2 regions of the Dongia sp. agr-C8 genome follow, and region 2 is predicted to be linked to the other one. Evidence: predicted binding sites of a transcription regulator. Region 2 holds the regulator's gene; the other holds the start of a gene.
What was found. The regulator HrcA, encoded in region 2, represses chaperone genes, less so after heat shock. The targets are predictions, from matches to a motif close to GTTAGCACTCNCCNNNGGNGAGTGCTAAC.
Positions count from the first base shown of each region.

Region 1: the regulator HrcA is predicted to act here: its motif matches at 5,652-5,680, upstream of groES (co-chaperone GroES).

Region 1 is NZ_BAAGHZ010000003.1:929,624-938,251, reverse strand. It holds gene ACYQ4T_RS18685 (hypothetical protein) at 1-42, opposite strand, end outside; gene ACYQ4T_RS18680 (HNH endonuclease) at 174-737, shown strand; gene ACYQ4T_RS18675 (2'-deoxycytidine 5'-triphosphate deaminase) at 1,031-2,179, shown strand; gene yczE (membrane protein YczE) at 2,193-2,783, shown strand; gene ACYQ4T_RS18665 (endonuclease domain-containing protein) at 2,866-3,279, opposite strand; gene ACYQ4T_RS18660 (demethoxyubiquinone hydroxylase family protein) at 3,354-3,917, opposite strand; gene ACYQ4T_RS18655 (disulfide bond formation protein B) at 3,914-4,441, opposite strand; gene ACYQ4T_RS18650 (YqaA family protein) at 4,449-5,030, opposite strand; gene ACYQ4T_RS18645 (usg protein) at 5,108-5,380, opposite strand; gene groES (co-chaperone GroES) at 5,762-6,079, shown strand; gene groL (chaperonin GroEL) at 6,134-7,780, shown strand; gene ACYQ4T_RS18630 (tetratricopeptide repeat protein) at 7,955-8,628, shown strand, end outside.
Region 2 is NZ_BAAGHZ010000003.1:563,378-572,005, reverse strand. It holds gene rph (ribonuclease PH) at 1-115, opposite strand, end outside; gene ACYQ4T_RS16875 (SAM-dependent methyltransferase) at 246-899, opposite strand; gene ACYQ4T_RS16870 (MFS transporter) at 1,025-2,164, opposite strand; gene ACYQ4T_RS16865 (type 1 glutamine amidotransferase) at 2,229-2,951, opposite strand; gene hrcA (heat-inducible transcriptional repressor HrcA) at 3,083-4,153, shown strand; gene grpE (nucleotide exchange factor GrpE) at 4,246-4,842, shown strand; gene ACYQ4T_RS16850 (hypothetical protein) at 4,972-5,424, opposite strand; gene ACYQ4T_RS16845 (putative bifunctional diguanylate cyclase/phosphodiesterase) at 5,784-7,436, shown strand; gene hemW (radical SAM family heme chaperone HemW) at 7,489-8,628, shown strand, end outside.

The DNA.
Region 1 (8,628 bases), 370 kb from region 2:
GGGACGCGCAGGCACACCAGGGCCGCCATCGCTCTGCGTCATGTCTATTTCCCCAGCTCAGGCGGTCGGAAGCTTGATTTCAAGATCGTGAAGAATGCCGCCGGGATATGTCAACATCTTGTGCTTTGTGGATAAGTTGACTATTTCTAGGGGCGGAAGCGAGAATGCAGACGATGATGGCATCGCCCGAGTCCTGCCCGGCTCTCGTCCTCAACGCCGATTTCCGGCCGTTGAGCTACTTCCCGCTGTCCCTATGGCCTTGGCAGGAAACCGTGAAAGCGGTGTTCCTGGACCGGGTCAGCATCCTCTCGGAATATGACCGCGTGGTGCACAGCCCCAGCTTCTCGATGAAGCTGCCTTCGGTCATCGCGCTGAAAGAATTCATTCCCCAGGAGCGGCGGCCGGCCTTCACCCGGTTCAACGTCTTCCTGCGCGACCGCTTCCGCTGCCAGTATTGCGGCGAAGGCTCGCCGGCGCCGGAGCTGACCTTCGACCATGTGATTCCGCGCTCGCGCGGCGGCCGGACCAACTGGGAGAACGTGGTCACCGCCTGCCAGACCTGCAACTTGCGCAAGGGCAACGCCCTGCCCCACCAGGCGCATATGCACCCGAAGAGGCGACCATTCCAACCGAGCACCTTCGAGCTCCAGGAGAATGGCCGCGCCTTCCCGCCGAACTACCTCCACCAGAGTTGGCGGGATTTTCTTTACTGGGATTCCGAGCTGGAAATCGGCTGAGGCTGCGCGCGCTTTTGTCCACAGCACGCGCTGTCTGTGGATAAGGTTTTCCGCATCCCCGAACTCCGTCATCCCGCGACTTGGTCACGGGATCCACGCCTTTTCATCTGCGCGCCTCCCGAGGCGCGGATCCAGCGGCCTAGCCGCGGGATGACGGCGGAGTATCAGCCGCGGCCTTTGTGCACCGAGTCGTGGATAACTTCGGAAAATCGGGGATGAACGCTTAGTTGCTTCCCTGCGCGATTTGCGCTCATTTGGCCCTCCGCGGCGCCCATCGCCACCTTGGAGTCGGTATGTCGGAAGCGACCAGCAGCCTTTTTGTCGAGACCGCGATCGCGGCGGTGAGCCGCGACGTGCGCACCGGCGTGCTGCCCTATCAGGCGCTGCAGACCATGATCCGCGAAAAGGAGATCTGGGCGACCGAGGAGATCAACCCGGCGCAGCTGCAGCCGGCCAGCATGGACCTCCGCCTGGGACCGGTCGCCTATCGGGTGCGGGCGAGCTTCCTGCCCGGGCCGGATTCGACGGTACTCGACCGGGTGAAGGAGCTCGACGGCTACGCGATCGACCTCACCGAAGGCGCGGTGCTGGAGAAGGGCTGCGTCTATGTGGTGCCGCTGCTCGAACATCTGGAATTGAAGAGCGGGATCACCGCGGTCACCAACCCGAAGAGCTCGACCGGACGGCTCGACATCCTGACGCGGATGATCGCCGACCGCGCCCAGGTTTTCGACGAGGTCGAGAACGGCTATTGCGGACCGCTCTACGCCGAGATCACGCCGAAGACCTTCAGCATCGTGGCTAGGCAGGGATCGCGGCTGAACCAGATCCGCTTCCGCCGCGGCTCGCCTGCGCTGGCGGCGAGTGAATTGCAGCGCATGCATGATGCCGGCGACCTGGTGAAGATCGACGGCACGCCGAAGCCTTTGCGCGGCAAGAATGTCGCCGTCACCATCGACCTCGTCGGCAGCCCGGATTCGACGCTGATCGGCTATCGCGCCAAGAAGCACACCGACCGGATCGACGTCGACAAGGTCGGGATCTACGACACCGCCGATTTCTGGGAGCCGATCCACCGCTATGGCGCGCCGCGGCTCATTCTCGATCCCGACGAGTTCTATATCCTCGCCACCCGCGAGGCGGTGCGCGTGCCGCCGGATTTCGCGGCCGAGATGATCCCCTACGACACCGCGGTCGGCGAGTTCCGCGTCCATTATGCCGGCTTCTTCGATCCCGGCTTCGGCTGGGACCTCTCGACCGGCGGCAGCCGGGCGGTGCTCGAAGTGCGCTCGCATGACGTGCCCTTCATGCTGGAGCATGGCCAGACCGTCGCCATGCTGCGCTATGAGCGGATGGCGACCCGGCCCGACAAGCTCTATGGCCAGGGCATCGGCTCGAACTACCAGAACCAGGGGCTGAAGCTGGCGAAGCAGTTCGTCTGAAGCTGCCATTCGCATGCGTGACCTGAAGCGCTGGATCTTCCTGTTCTTGGGCTTTGCCTGCTACGGCCTCGCCATCGCCATGATGGTGCGGGCCGACCTGGGCCTCGGGCCGTGGGACGCATTCCACCAGGGTGTGGCGCTGCAGCTGGACATGAAGATCGGCACCGCGGCGGTGATCGTCGGCGCGGCGGTGATGCTGTTCTGGCTGCCGCTGAAGCAGAAGCCGGGCATCGGCACCGTCCTGAACGTGCTCTGCATCGGCCCCATGACCAATGTGGCGCTCGACTATGTGCCGGCGCCGCAGGGTCCCATCGAGCAATGGGCGCTGATGCTGGGCGGGATCCTGGTGATCAGCATCGGCAGCGCGCTCTATCTCCCGACCAAGCTCGGCGCCGGCCCGCGCGACGGGCTGATGCTGGGGCTGCACCAGAAGCTCGGCCTCTCGATCCGCGTCGCGCGCACCATCATCGAGGTCTCGGTGCTGGGGATCGGCTGGTGGCTCGGCGGTTCGGTCGGCTTGGGCACGCTGGCTTTCGCGTTCCTGATCGGCCCGCTGGTGCACTGGATGCTGGATCTGGAGAAGAAGCTCGGGCTGGTGGGGTGAGGGTGTCTCGTACCCCCACCCTAACCCGCCCCCGATTCGGGGGCGGGGACCGCAGCGAGACGTTGCGAGAGCTGTGACTCTCCTACCCCCTCCCCCGAATCGGGGGAGGGTTGGGGTGGGGGTGCGAAACATCGCGTAGGCGCGGGAGTTCCAACACGCGCACGATCTCCTGCAACACACCCTCAATGTTCTGGAGCACTTCGTTGTTCCAGAAGCGGATGACGCGATACCCCTGAGCGTTCAGCCACTTTGTTCGGGCTTCATCCTGCGCCGCCCGCGCATCGTGCTGGCCCCCATCGACTTCAATGACCAACCGCGCTTTCAAACAACAGAAGTCGACGACATAGTCGCCGATCTCTACTTGTTTGCGAAATTGGCGACTGTCCAGCTGACGGCCGCGAAGATGGCGCCAGAGCTTCTTCTCAGCATCGGTCATCTCCGCGCGGAGGCGGATCGCGCGGCTGAGCGTTTTGTACTGGGTGCGGACTGTGTGCATAGGCGCAAGCCCCGCTGAAGCGGTGTCACGTACCCCCACCCCGGCCCTCCCCCGATTCGGGGGCGGGGGATCCTTTAGACCCGTTCCGCGAGCCAGATGGCGAGCCTGGAGCCGGCCTTGATCGCCTGGGTCAGGACCGGATAGGCCGTGGCCTGCTCGGCGCCGTGCGCCAAGCCGGTGTCGCGGTGCTGCACTTCCTCGGCGCGGAATTTCTCGATCGTCGCTTGAAGCGGCTTCTCGTCGGCGCCGAGCTTCTCCGCCTGCTCGCGGTAGTGTTCGTCGATCACCTCTTCGACCGCGACGGTGCAGGCCATCGCCGCCTTCGGGCCCATCAGCGCGGTCGCCGCGCCCAGCGCGAAGCCGGCGACGTGCCAGAGCGGCGTGAGCGCCGAGGGACGCGCGCGGCGCTCGACCATCAGGCGCTCGAATTCCTTCAGGTGCTGGAGCTCCTGCTCATACATGTGGCGCACCACCGCGGCCTCGGGCTTGCCCTTCAGCATCGCGAGCTGGCCTTCGTAGATCCGCTTGGCGCCATATTCGCCGGCGTGATCGACGCGGATGATGCGGTCTATCAGCTGCGCCTTTGTGGGATCGCCGGGCAGGCGGTCTTCCGCGGTGCGCTTCTCGGCAGCGCTCATCGATGCGCGCGCCGGGTGGCGCCCCAGAAGGTGAACCAGGCGAGCAAGGCCGCATAGATCGCGTCATAGCCGGCCATGGAGATGCCGAGGAAGACGAAAGCGGGCTCGTCGCAGCGGGTGACCGGCGCGTTCATGATGGCGTTTGTCAGATCTTCGGTGCTCATGCCGGCGGTGCTTTCGCCGACGCAGGCCGAGCTCCCTTGCCACCAGCCCTGCTCGACGCCGACATGGAAGATCGAGATGCCGACCACGCCCAAGAGCGCCAGGCCAACCAGGGTAAGCCAGAACTTCCGCGCCTTGGGCTTGCGGCTGAAGAAGATCGCCACGATGCCGAGCGCGATCGTGGCCCAGTAGGCGTAGCGCGCCAGATAGCAGAGCTCGCAAGGCGCAAGGCCGGCGCCGTATTGCGCCAGCCAGGCGACGCAGAGGGCGGCGAAGGCCATGAGGGTCACGATCCACGGCACATCGCGGGGATCGATGCCGGCGGCGCGGCGGTGCTGAAACTGCGAATAGGTGCGGGCCAAATTTTCCTCAGCCGAGATATTTGAGAGCCACGAAACCGCCCACCACCAGGATGATGAAAGCGGTGGTGACCAGGGTCAGGCGGCGTTCGATGAAGTCCCGGATCGGTTCCCCGAAAAAATAGAGCAAACCCGCCACCAGGAAAAAGCGGAATCCGCGGGTGACGATCGAGGCCAGGATGAAGGGGGTGAGCGCGAAACCGGCCACCCCGCTGGCGATGGTGACCAGCTTATAGGGAATGGGGGTCAGGCCTTTGATCAGGATGATCCAGAGGCCGTATTCGTTGAAATCGTCGATGAAGCCCTGCATCGACGGCTCGAGATGGTAGAAGGCGATGATCGGCTTGCCGATGCCTTCATAGAGCGCGTGGCCGATCCAGTAGCCAAGCAGGGCGCCCAGGACCGAGGCGATGGTGCAGACCAGGGCGTAGAACCAGGCCTTGCGCCGGTCGGCCAGCACCATGGGGATCAGCATGGCGTCCGGCGGAATCGGGAAGAAGGAGCTTTCCGTGAAGCTGACCGCGAACAGCGCCCAGGCGGCGCGCGGGTGGTGGGCGAGCCGCATCACCCAATCGTAAACTCGACGCAGCACGCTTTTCCGACTCCGGCCGCCCGTGATGGGCCGAAGCTTTAACAGGCCGGGTCCGGCCTGTCATGCGTCCCGGGAAGTCAGTGCACGGTCAGCAGCGCCTGCGCATTGCGCCATTGCGGCGGCGTGATCAGCTCGGCGGAGGCCACCTGGACCGAGTGCAGCTTGCCGTCGAGATTGGCGCTCCAGAAATCCAGGAAGCGGCGCAGGCTCGGGAATTTCGGGGCGAGGTCGTAGTCCTGCCAGACGAAGGTCTGTAGGAGGCCGGGATGATCCGGCATGTGGTAAAGGATCTGGGCGGTGGTCAGGCGGTAGTCGTTGAGCTGCAAGGCCAGTCCGGAACGCGCGATCAAGGCAACCTCCAGTCTGTTGTGACCGGGTCCCCAAGGCGCCTGCTCGTCCGTTCGGGATCGAAGCCAGCGACTCAGACCCGTATTTAACCATAGCAGGAAGCATGGTCTTCGTTCCTTAACAAATGTTTGAAGAGTGCTTATTTTTCAGCAACTTAGCACTCTCTGTCGTGGATTGCTGCTAAGCAGCATGAGCGCGCCGCTCAGATTTCACAAATTTGCCAGCGTTTCCGAACTCTTAGCCCTTGACGCCTCGGGGGTATCGGCCTACATCGCTGGCACTCGTCGGATGAGAGTGCTAACAGCCCGCTGGGATCAGAAGGCTGCCACCCCCTCTCCGGCGGAAACCAGGGACGCCACTTTCAATCCATACGGAGGATCTCCATGAAGTTCCGCCCGCTTCACGACCGCGTTCTCGTGCGCCGCATCGAAGGCGTTGAGAAGACCGCGGGGGGCATCATCATTCCCGACACCGCCAAGGAAAAGCCGCAAGAGGGCGAAGTCATCGCCGCCGGCGCGGGCACCAAGAGCGAAGACGGCAAGCTGACGCCGCTGGACGTCAAGGCCGGCGACCGCATCCTGTTCGGCAAGTGGTCGGGCACCGAGGTGAAGATCGACGGTGAAGACCTGCTGATCATGAAGGAATCGGACATCCTCGGCATCATCGAGGGTGCGGCTTCCAAGAAGAAGGCCGCCGAGTAACGACGCCGTCGTTACCCAAGCGCCGCTTCAACGCAACAATAAGGATAGAGAACAATGGCTGCTAAAGACGTTCGCTTTTCCGGCGACGCCCGCGAGCGCATGCTCCGCGGCGTCGACATCCTCGCCAACGCGGTGAAGGTGACCCTGGGTCCCAAGGGCCGCAATGTCGTCATCGACAAGTCGTTCGGCGCGCCGCGCATCACCAAGGACGGCGTCACCGTCGCCAAGGAGATCGAGCTCGCCGACAAGTTCGAGAACATGGGCGCGCAGATGCTGCGCGAGGTCGCTTCCAAGACCAACGACCTCGCCGGTGACGGCACCACCACCGCGACCGTGCTCGCGCAGGCGATCGTTCGCGAAGGCGCCAAGGCCGTCGCGGCGGGCTTGAACCCGATGGACCTGAAGCGCGGCATCGACGCGGCGGTTGACGCCGTGGTCGAGGACGTGAAGAAGCGCTCCAAGAAGGTCTCGACCTCCGAGGAAATCGCCCAGGTTGGCACCATCTCCGCCAACGGCGAAAAAGAGATCGGCGACATGATCGCCAAGGCGATGCAGAAGGTCGGCAACGAGGGTGTCATCACCGTCGAAGAGGCGAAGGGCCTCGAGACCGAGCTCGAAGTCGTCGAAGGCATGCAGTTCGACCGTGGCTATCTCTCGCCGTACTTCATCACCAACGCCGAGAAGATGATCACCGAGCTGGAGAACCCGTACATCCTGCTGCACGAGAAGAAGCTCTCGTCGCTGCAGGCGATGCTGCCGGTGCTCGAGGCGGTGGTGCAGTCGGGCCGTCCGCTCCTCATCATCTCCGAGGACGTGGAAGGCGAAGCGCTGGCGACCCTGGTGGTCAACAAGCTGCGCGGCGGCCTGAAGGTCGCGGCCGTGAAGGCGCCGGGCTTCGGCGATCGCCGGAAGGCGATGCTGGAAGACATCGCGATCCTGACCGGCGGCCAGGTCATCTCTGAAGACCTGGGCATCAAGCTGGAGAGCGTCACGCTCGACATGCTGGGCAAGGCGAAGAAGGTGGTGATCGAGAAGGAGAACACCACGATCGTCGACGGCTCCGGCAAGAAGAAGGAGATCGAGGGCCGCTGCAACCAGATTCGCGCCCAGATCGAAGAGACCACCAGCGAGTACGACAAGGAAAAGCTGGCCGAGCGTCTGGCCAAGCTGGCCGGCGGCGTCGCGGTGATCCGCGTCGGCGGCGGCTCGGAGGTCGAGGTGAAGGAGCGCAAGGATCGCGTCGATGACGCGATGCACGCGACCCGCGCCGCGGTCGAGGAAGGCATCGTCGCCGGCGGCGGCGTGGCCCTGCTCTACTCGGTGAAGGCGCTCGACAAGGTGAAGTACGACAACAACGACCAGAAGGTCGGTGTCGACATCATCCGCCGCGCGATCCTCGCCCCGGTGAAGCTCATTGCCGAGAACGCCGGCGTCGATGGCGCCGTGGTCTCGGGCAAGCTCCTCGAGTCCAAGTCCACCAACTGGGGCTACGACGCCCAGTCCGGTGAGTATGTGGACATGGTGAAGGCCGGCATCATCGACCCGACCAAGGTCGTGCGCTGCGCCCTGCAGGATGCGGCCTCGGTCGCGGCCCTGCTGATCACCACCGAGGCGATGATCGCCGAGCGTCCGGAGAAGAAGGCGGCCCCGATGGGCGGCCCGGGCGGCGGCATGGGCGGCATGGGCGACATGGACTTCTAAGTCCAAGCGCACAGCTCATTCGTCACAGCGAAGGGCTCGCATCCGGAAGGATGCGGGCCCTTCTGCTTTGGCAGGGGGTCTTCTCACACTGCCGCCGCGATGGTATAGGAACGCCCAACACTGAACCGCCGGTTGCGGTTTCATGACACGCGCGTACGGCCCTCGGGGAAGACCATGCCGATTGTTGGCATCGCCGTTCTGGCACTCGATATCTTCACCATCATCCATGTTCTGCGGCACAGTCGGCCGTTATGGTGGATCCTCTGCATCCTGCTGTTCCCGCTGCTGGGGTCGGTGTTCTACTTCCTCTACGAGATCGTGCCGGGGAGCCGCGAGCAGCGCCGCGTTATGAAGTTCGGCAGCGACATCGCCAAGGCGATCGCCCCCGACAAGGAGCTGCAGCGCCGCGCCGCCGAGATGGAAGTCTGCGGCAGCATCGCCAACCGCGTGAGCTTCGCCGCCGAATGCACCGAGCGCGGCATGTTCGACGAGGCGATCCGGATCTATCGCGGCGCCCGTGAAGGCCAGTACCAGAACGCGCCGGACCTGCTGCTCGGCCTCGCCCGCGCCTACTATTTCAACAACCAGCCGAACGAGGCGCGGGCGACGCTCGGCGAGCTCCGGAGCCACCATCCGGACTACTATCGCCAGGAGGTCGCGATCCTGAGCGCGCGCGCCGCCGATGCCGGCGGCGACCGGGTCGCGGCCCTGGCCGAGCTCGAAGGCCTGCTCAGCCATTCGGTCGGGCTCGAGGCGCGCTATCGCTATGCGGAGATTCTCTGGCGCGACGGACAGCAAAGCCGCGCCAAGACCGAGCTCGAACGCGTCCTCGACCACGCCAAGCGCTT
Region 2 (8,628 bases):
TGCCGAACTTGGCGAGGCAGGAGCCCTCGGCATAGCGGTTGACATCGACCACCAGCTCGACGGCGCGCAATTGGTCGGTCGATCTGCCGGACGGCCGGGCAGCAACAGAAGCCATGAAAAGATCCCTGGAAGGAAAGGCTGGAGACGGCGCGGAAACTACACGGCGCGGGCCGGCCGTGCAAACGTGGCGAGAGCTTTCAGTCGCACCCCCACCCAACCTCCCCCGAAGACGGGGGAGGGGTAACTCATGCGGAGCGGCGGAGGATGGCGCCCCAGCGGTCCTGGGCGATGGTGAAGCCGGCGGGAAGCTGCGCGCGCATGGCTTCGACGGTATGGCGGCGGCCGACCATGCTGCCATCCGGCTGGGGCACCGGGGTGTTGTCGAGGATCGCGAAGGTCTTCGGCGCCATCACGCTGCAGACATTGGCGAGGTAGCGCGGCAGCGCGGATTCCGCGACATGGGGCAGGACCTTGCGCGAGAACAGGAAGTCAGGCTGAAGGCCGGCGATCTCGCGCAGGACCGGCTCGGAGATGACGCCGAGCCGCACCTCTTTCTCGGCGATGAGGTCGGCGAGGCGCGCGCGGCCGAACTCATAGAACTGGTCGCTGAGGTCGATGCCGTAGAAGCGGTTCCGGTCGAGATAGCGGATGATCGGCTCGGCGGCCCAGAGCGAGCCGCAGCCATATTCGATGCAGAGATGCCCGGGCTGCAGGCCGTATTCGATCATGCGCTGGGCCCAGCGCTCGGCCTTGGCGCGGGTATAGGCCTCGTCGCGGATCTTGGCGCCGAGCGTGCTGTGCTCAGCGCCGGCGGCGAGCTTCTTCTCCATGAAGCGGAGATAGCGTTCTTCCGCCGGCTTGCGGAACAGCGCCTTGAAGCGCTTGAAGGCTTTCTGCACGGGGGACGGCTCGGGACGCGCCAAAGTGGAGTTCTTCAAAATCAGCAAACGCCAGGGTTCAGGTCGGGCACGCTCATACGATATTCCCGGCGGAACGGCAACGTGTCAGACCGCCGCCCGGTGGGTCAGACCGTGCGCACGCGGCCTGCACCCAGCGCGCAGATTGACGCACCCAGGGTAATGAGGGCGAACAGGATCGCGACCGGCGACCAGCCGCCGAAGGCGTCATGCACCAGGCCGACCGCCAGGGGCCCGGCCAGGGCGCCCATCACATAGCCAACGCTCTGGGTCATGCCGGAGAGCCTGGCCGCGGTCTCCGGACTGCCGCCGCGCTGGGCAATCATGGTGAGGGCGATGGCGAAGGCGCCGCCCTGGCCGATGCCGAGCAGCACCGACCAGAACCACATGCTGCCGATCGGCGCGAAGAGATAGCCAAGCAGCCCCGCGAGGCCGAGCGCCATCATCAACAGCGCAGCGAGCCGGAGGTCGCCGCGTCTGCTCGCCATCAGGGGCGCGACTTGCGCGCCCGCACCCTGGACCAGGATGGAGAGGCCCAGCATCAAGCCGCTGGCCGGGACGTCCATGCCGCGGTCCTGCAGGATCTTGGCGCCCCAGCCGAACACGCTGTAGGCCAGCGACGAGGCGAGTCCGAGATAGACCGTGACCTGCCAGGCCAGCGCGCTGGTCCAAAGGTTGCGCGTTTGGGTGACGGCCGCTTGCGGTGCGGAATGGAAATGGGCGCGCAAGGGCGCCCAGGCCGGCAAGGCGAGCAGCGCCAGGAGGCCCCAGACCGCCAGCGCCATCGTCCAGTCGGTGGCGAACAGGATCTCGACCTGCGGCGCCAGCGCCGCCGCACCTGCGGCGCCGACACAGAGCATCATCGTGTAGAAGCCGGTGACGGCGCCGACGCGGGTCGGGAAGTCGCGCTTCACGATGCCGGGCAGCAGCACGTTCATGACGCCGATGGAGATGCCAACGACAATGCCGCTGCCGTAAAGCAGCGCTGCCGAAGGCAGGAGGCGCATCGCGCAGCCGAGGGCGACACCGATCAAGGCCACGAAGATGACACTTTCGGCCCCGAAGCGGCGACCGAGCGCGGGCGCCAGCGGACCGATCAGGCCGAAGCAGAGCACCGGAAGCGTGGTCAGGATGCCGGCCTCGGCCCGGTCGAAGCCGAGCGACTGCACGATCTCCTCGAGCAGCGGGCCGACGCTGGTCACCGCTGGCCGGAGGTTGAGCGCCACCAGGCCGAGGCCGACCAGCATCACCAGCGGACCCAGGGGGCGCCCGGGCCGCCGCAGGGTGGACGGCGTTGGGTTGGAAATGATCTCAGCTCCGCGCTTTGAGCAGGTTCATGAAATTGTCGTAGAGCCGGCGCGAATCCCGAGCGAAAACCGGCATCTTGTTGCTCGCCTCGGCGTCGAGCCGGGCCAGCGCGCCCTCGCCCAGGGTCTCGTCGAGGGCGCAGGCATAAGCCGGGACCTCACCCCATTCGCCGACCGTCTTCGTGGTCAGCTCGGTGTGGTACTGCAGCCCGTAGGCAAGATCACCGATCCGCATCGCCTGGTTGGCGCAGGCCGGAGAGTCGGCGAGGATGACGGCGCCCTCCGGCGCCTCCAGCACGGCGGCGCCATGCCATTGCAAGGCCTGGAACGGCGTTTCGATCCCGGCGAAAAGGGGATCCGCCCGGCCTGCGGCGGTGAGATTGATGTCGAGGATGCCGACTTCGGGCTTCTCCATCTTACCGACCTGGCCGCCGAGCGCAGCACCCAGCAGCTGGTGGCCGAGGCAGAGCCCCATATAGGGCCGGGCCTGGACCTGGACCCATTCGCGGATCGCCGCCTTCTCGGCCCTCAGCCAGGGATGCTCGGTCTCCTCCCAGACGTCCATCGGCCCGCCCATGACCCAGAGCGCGTCGTAATTGTCGAGGCTCGGGATCGGCTCGCCCTCATCGAGTTCGACGGCATCCCAGGCGATGCCGTCCGCGGCGAAAAAGTCGCGGAAGACGCCGGGATGCTCGACCGCGATATGCTGGAAGACCAGAAAACGCATGTGGATACTGTGGGTGATCTCGGGAAGAGCGGCAGTCGAGCATGCCCAAAACGGGGCCGCAACGATAATTCGCGGATATTGACGCACCCCGCCCCCATACCTAGATTCGGCAGGGTCTTTTGAGGCGACTGATGCAGCATACGCCGCGCAATTTTCCGCAGCATCGGCCGGTCTTGAGCGAGCTTTCGAGCCGCTCGCGAGAAATCTTCCGGCTGATCATGGATACCTATTTCGAGACCGGGGAGCCGGTCGGCTCGCGCACGCTTTCGCGCCGGCTCGGCCAGCTCTCGCCGGCGACGATCCGCAATGTGATGGCGGACCTGGAAGAGCTCGGCCTGCTGTTCGCGCCGCATACCTCGGCCGGGCGGCTGCCGACCGATCTCGGCCTGCGGCTGTTCGTCGACGGCCTGATGGAGCTGGGCGGCCTGACCGACGCCGAGCGTGCGGCGATCGAAGGCCAATGCCAGGCGACCGGTCGCAGCATGCCGGAAGTGCTGGAGCAGGCGACCACCATGCTCTCGGGCCTATCCCATGCCGCGGGCATGGTGGTGGCGCCGAAGTCGGAGCGGCCGCTGAAACATATCGAGTTCGTGCACCTGGCCCCGGGCCGTGCGCTGGTCGTGCTGGTGACCGAAGGCGGCATGGTGGAAAACCGGGTGATTGACGTGCCGGTCGGCCTGCCGCCCTCCAGCCTCAGCGAGGCGACCAATTACCTGACCCAGCGCTTGGCCGGCCGAACCATCACCACAGCGCGCGGCGAGATCGTGCAGGATCTGGAGAGCCAGCGCGCCGAGCTCAACGAGCTCACGCGCAAGGTGGTCGAGGCGGGCCTCGCCACCTGGTCGAACGGGGCCGGCGAAGGCGCCTTGATCGTGCGCGGGCAATCGCATCTGCTCGACGGCGTCACCGAGATCGGCGACCTCGAGCGGCTGCGCGGCCTGTTTTCGGCGCTGGAGGCCAAGGAGCAGCTGCTGAAGCTGCTGGAGGCGGCGGATGCCGCGGAGGGCGTGCAGATCTTCATCGGCGCGGAGAATGAGCTGTTCGGCCTCGCCGGCTGTTCGGCGGTCATCTCGCCCTATCGTGACAGCCAGCGGCGGCTGATCGGCGCGGTGGGTGTCATCGGCCCGAGCCGGATCAACTACGCGCGCATCATCCCGATGGTCGACTACACCGCCAAGGTGATCGGCCGGATCCTGGGTTAACAATTCACCGGAGATTGCGGCCGCCCGGTGCAAACAGGGCGCGGCGATTTCCTGCATTGCAATGAACGACGGATTGATGGAGAACCGGTCCCATGATGACCGACGACAAGATGGATAACGGCACGACCGACGAGCAGGCGTCGCAGATCGAAACCGGCGAGAGCCTCGAGGAGGCACTGGCCGCCGCGCGCGCGGAAGCGGCGCAGATGAAAGACCAGGCGCTGCGCGCCATGGCCGAGGCGGAGAACACCCGCAAGCGCGCGCAGCGCGACCGCGAGGACGCGCAGAAGTACGGCATCACCAATTTCGCCCGCGAGATGTTGACCGTCGCCGACAACCTGCGGCGCGCGCTGGAAGCGATCCCGGCCGAGACATTGCAGTCGGACGAGGCGCTGAAGAACCTCTATGACGGCGTCGCCGCCACCGAGCGGCAGCTGGAAGCCGCGCTCGGCAAGCAACAGATCCAGCGCATCTGGCCGGAGGGCGAGCGCTTCGACAGCAACTTCCACCAGGCGATGTTCGAAGTGCCGGACAGCGGCAAGCCCGCCGGCACGGTCGTTCAGGTGCTGCAGGCCGGCTACAAGATCCATGACCGCCTGCTGCGCCCCGCGCTGGTGGGCGTCGCCAAGGGCGGCGCCGCAGCAGCGAACGACGCGGCGCCGGGCGGCAACGTCGATACGACGGCCTAGCTGCGTTTCGGGTGGGCTGCCCACTCATCCCCAACTCGAATCGCTGAGTCAACGACGCGAAACTCGTGGATGCCAAGGCCAGGCCTGGCATGACTGCGTTCCGGGAGATTGGCGGAGACGAATCTCCCGCTAGACGCTGAGATTCACGCTGCTGCCGCTGCGCGAGGCGAAGGTGGCGGCGCCGGTGCGGGTGTAAGCGGCGCTGGCCGCGGCGAAGGGCGGGTTGTGCAGTCCTTGGCCCAGTTGCTCCTGCGCGAAGGCTTGCGCCAGGAAAGCGCTGGAACTTCCCGAAGCTGAATTGCCGGCGGTCGCGTAGCGGATGCGCCCTGACGATGACCGCGCCGTCGCGTCCTCGGTCGAGCCGTCGCCGTTGAGCGAGGTGCGCGGATCCGTGCGCCGCGTGGCGATATCGGTGTTGGCTTCGCCGCCTTCATAGACCCGGAAGCGGAAGCGCTTGCCGCGCGCGGCATCGCCGCCCTGCTGCTGCTCGGCGTTGACGGCGAGTTCCTGCTCGCGCGCCGGCAATCGCTGAATCGGCGGCGTCGGTGGCGGCAGCAAGAGGATCTGGGCGAGATCCGACATTCACGCTCCCATCGATGCCCCGGCGGCATCGGCTGGGACAGATCATCGGAGGATTTGCCTAGAATTTGATGAATGGAGTTAAGAACGCAAGATGCGGAGATCACATTTCTCGCGATTCTGATTCCTTCACCTTTAATTTACCTTAAAGACCCGAAACTCTTCTGGGATAAGGGTCCCGTTCGATTCCGCACATTTAAGATTTGTTTAGGACTCTCCGGCGTAAGCTTCCGCCTTAAACGCTCAAATCAAAATCGGGCAGTTTCGTTGGCGAAAACCGGGGCATGATTACGCTGGGACGACAGGCTCCGGAAACGGAGGCTCTCGCACAACCTCTCGAAGCAGATTGGGTCGCCCGCGCGGTGGAAGCCGCGGGGGACATCGCCTATCGCTGGGATATCTTGAGCGACAGCCTGACCTGGGGCAGCCGCTTGAAGGAGCTGCTCGGCGAGACCAACGACGAGATCCAGTCGGGCCACGGCTTCAACAACCGGATTCATCCCGAGGACCTGCCGATCCGCCTCAAGGCCTTGAGCGACCATTTCGCCGGCCAAGCCGGCTATGACTGCGAGTATCGGCTGCGCAACAACCAGGGCGGCGTCGTCTGGGTGCATGACCGCGCCAATGCGACGCTGGACGGCGAGAAGACCCCGGTCGCGATGTGCGGCACGTTGCGCGTCATCACCCAAAGGAAGCAGACCGAGGCGCGGCTCGAGCGCATCGCCAACTACGACGAGCTGACCGGCCATTTCAACAAGACCCGTTTGCGCGACGAGCTCGACCAGGCGCTGACATTTGCGCGCCGGTTCTATGTGCCGGGTGCTTTCATGGTGATCGGCATCGACAAGCTCGCCATGATCAACAGCGCCTTCGGCTACGAGGTCGGCGACGCGGTTCTGGTCGCGATCGGCCAGCGCCTCGACCGTTATGTCCGTTCGTCCGATGTCGTGGGACGCCTGGGCGGCGACCGCTTCGGCGTCATCCTCTCGCAATGCCGCGAGGAGATGGTGGTCCATGCCATGGATCGCATCATCGACGGCATCCGCGAGGAGCCGGTGGAGATCGACGGTCAGTCGATCCCGGTTTCGGTTTCGATCGGCTGCGTGCTGTTCCCAGGACTGGTGAACACCGCCTATGACGTGATGGCCAAGGCGGAGCTCTCCCTGAACTACGCCAAGCGCAATGGCCGCTCCTGCTTCAACACCTATCGCGTTTCCGAGCAGCAGGGCCTGGTGCACCGCCATGCCATGGATATCGGGGCCCAGGTGCAGAACGCGATGCGCGACCATCGCCTGCTGTTCATGTACCAGCCGATCGTCCACGCCGAGACGCATGAGGTGGTGAAGTACGAAGCACTGCTGCGCATGCGCGACGACAAGGGCGACATCGTGCCCGCCGGTGCCTTCATCCCAGTGATCGAGCAGCTCGGCATGGCCCGCGCGCTCGACCGCTACGTGCTCGACATGGCGGTCGATGAATTGCGCGAGGCGCCGGACACCACGCTTGCAATCAACATTTCCGGCCTCACCGCCTCGGATCAGTCCTGGCTACGCGCGCTGATCTCCGCGGTGCGCTCGACCCCGCATATCGCGCCCCGGCTGGTGGTCGAGATCACCGAGACCGCGGCCTTGCATGACATCGAGGAATCGGCGCGTTTCGTGAACGTGGTGCGCGATCTGGGCTGCAAGGTGGCGATCGACGATTTCGGCGCCGGCTTCACCTCGTTCCGGCACTTGAAGGCGCTGACCGTGGACATGGTCAAGATCGACGGCTCCTTCGTTCTCAATCTTTCGCGCAACGTCGACAACCAGCTGTTCGTGCGGAATCTCATGGGCCTCGCCGCCACCTTCGGCCTCGAGACCGTTGCGGAATTCGTCGAGAATGCCGAGGACGCGGACTTCCTGCTGAAGGCCGGCGTCGGCTATCTCCAGGGCTATTATTTCGGCCGCCCGGCGCTGAAGCGGAACTGGCCGACCGGTGCCAGCATCACCCCGATCGCCCTGGTCGCCGAATAGACCCAAACGAGGCGGCTTGCACCTTGCGGCGCAACCTGCTTTCTCTCCCCAAATGATCTCCCACTCCGCCGATGAGCGCGGTTTCGGCATTTATGTGCATTGGCCGTTCTGCCGCGCCAAATGCCCCTATTGCGACTTCAACAGCCATGTGCGCGAGGCGATCGATCAACGCCGCTGGCGCGATGCGCTGCTGGCGGAGCTCGCTCACTATGCCGCGCGGACCCAGGGCCGGACCGTCACCAGCATCTTCTTCGGCGGCGGCACGCCCTCGCTGATGGAGCCGGAGACCACGGCGGCCTTGATCGGCGCGGTCCAGGCGCATTGGGCGCGTGACGACGATCTGGAGATCACGCTGGAGGCGAATCCGACCTCGGTCGAGATCGGGCGCTTCCGGGCCTTTCGCGAAGCCGGGGTCAACCGGGTCTCGATCGGCGTGCAGGCGCTGGACGAGCAGGTGCTGAAGTTCCTCGGCCGTCAGCACAGCGCCGGCGAGGCGATCCGCGCGCTGGAGATCGGCCGCGCGACCTTCCCCAGGCTTTCCTTCGATCTCATCTATGCGCGGCCGGGCCAGAGTCTCGCGGCTTGGGCCGACGAACTCAGCACGGCGCTCAGCCTCGCCGACAGCCATATCTCGCTCTATCAGCTCACCATCGAGCCCGGCACCGCCTTCGAGCAGCGGGTCGCGCGCGGCGACTTCCAGACCTTGCCGGAGGAAGAGCAGGCCACGCTGTTCGACTGGACCGCGTCGCGGCTGGAGCGCGCAGGGATGCCGGCCTATGAAATCTCCAACCATGCCCGGCCCGGCGAGGAGTCGCGGCACAACCTGACCTATTGGCGCTATGGCGATTACATCGGCGTCGGTCCCGGCGCGCATGGGCGGCTGACGCTCGCGGGCACGAAATTCGCGACCCGTCAGCACCGCGCGCCGGAAGCCTGGCTCGAAATGGTCGAGCGCGAAGGCCATGCGACGCGGCAGCGCGACGAAGTCGCGGCGCCGGCGCGGCTGCAGGAAATGGTGATGATGGGCCTGCGCCTCGCCGAAGGGATCCCGGCGGCGCGGTTTGTCGCCGAGACCGGCAAAGCGATCGACGCGGCGCTTGACGGCAAGGCGCTCACGCGCCTGATCGAGGGTGGATTCCTGGCCTTGGAAGGCGATCGGTTGCGCGCGACGAATGAAGGCCGCGCGCGCCTG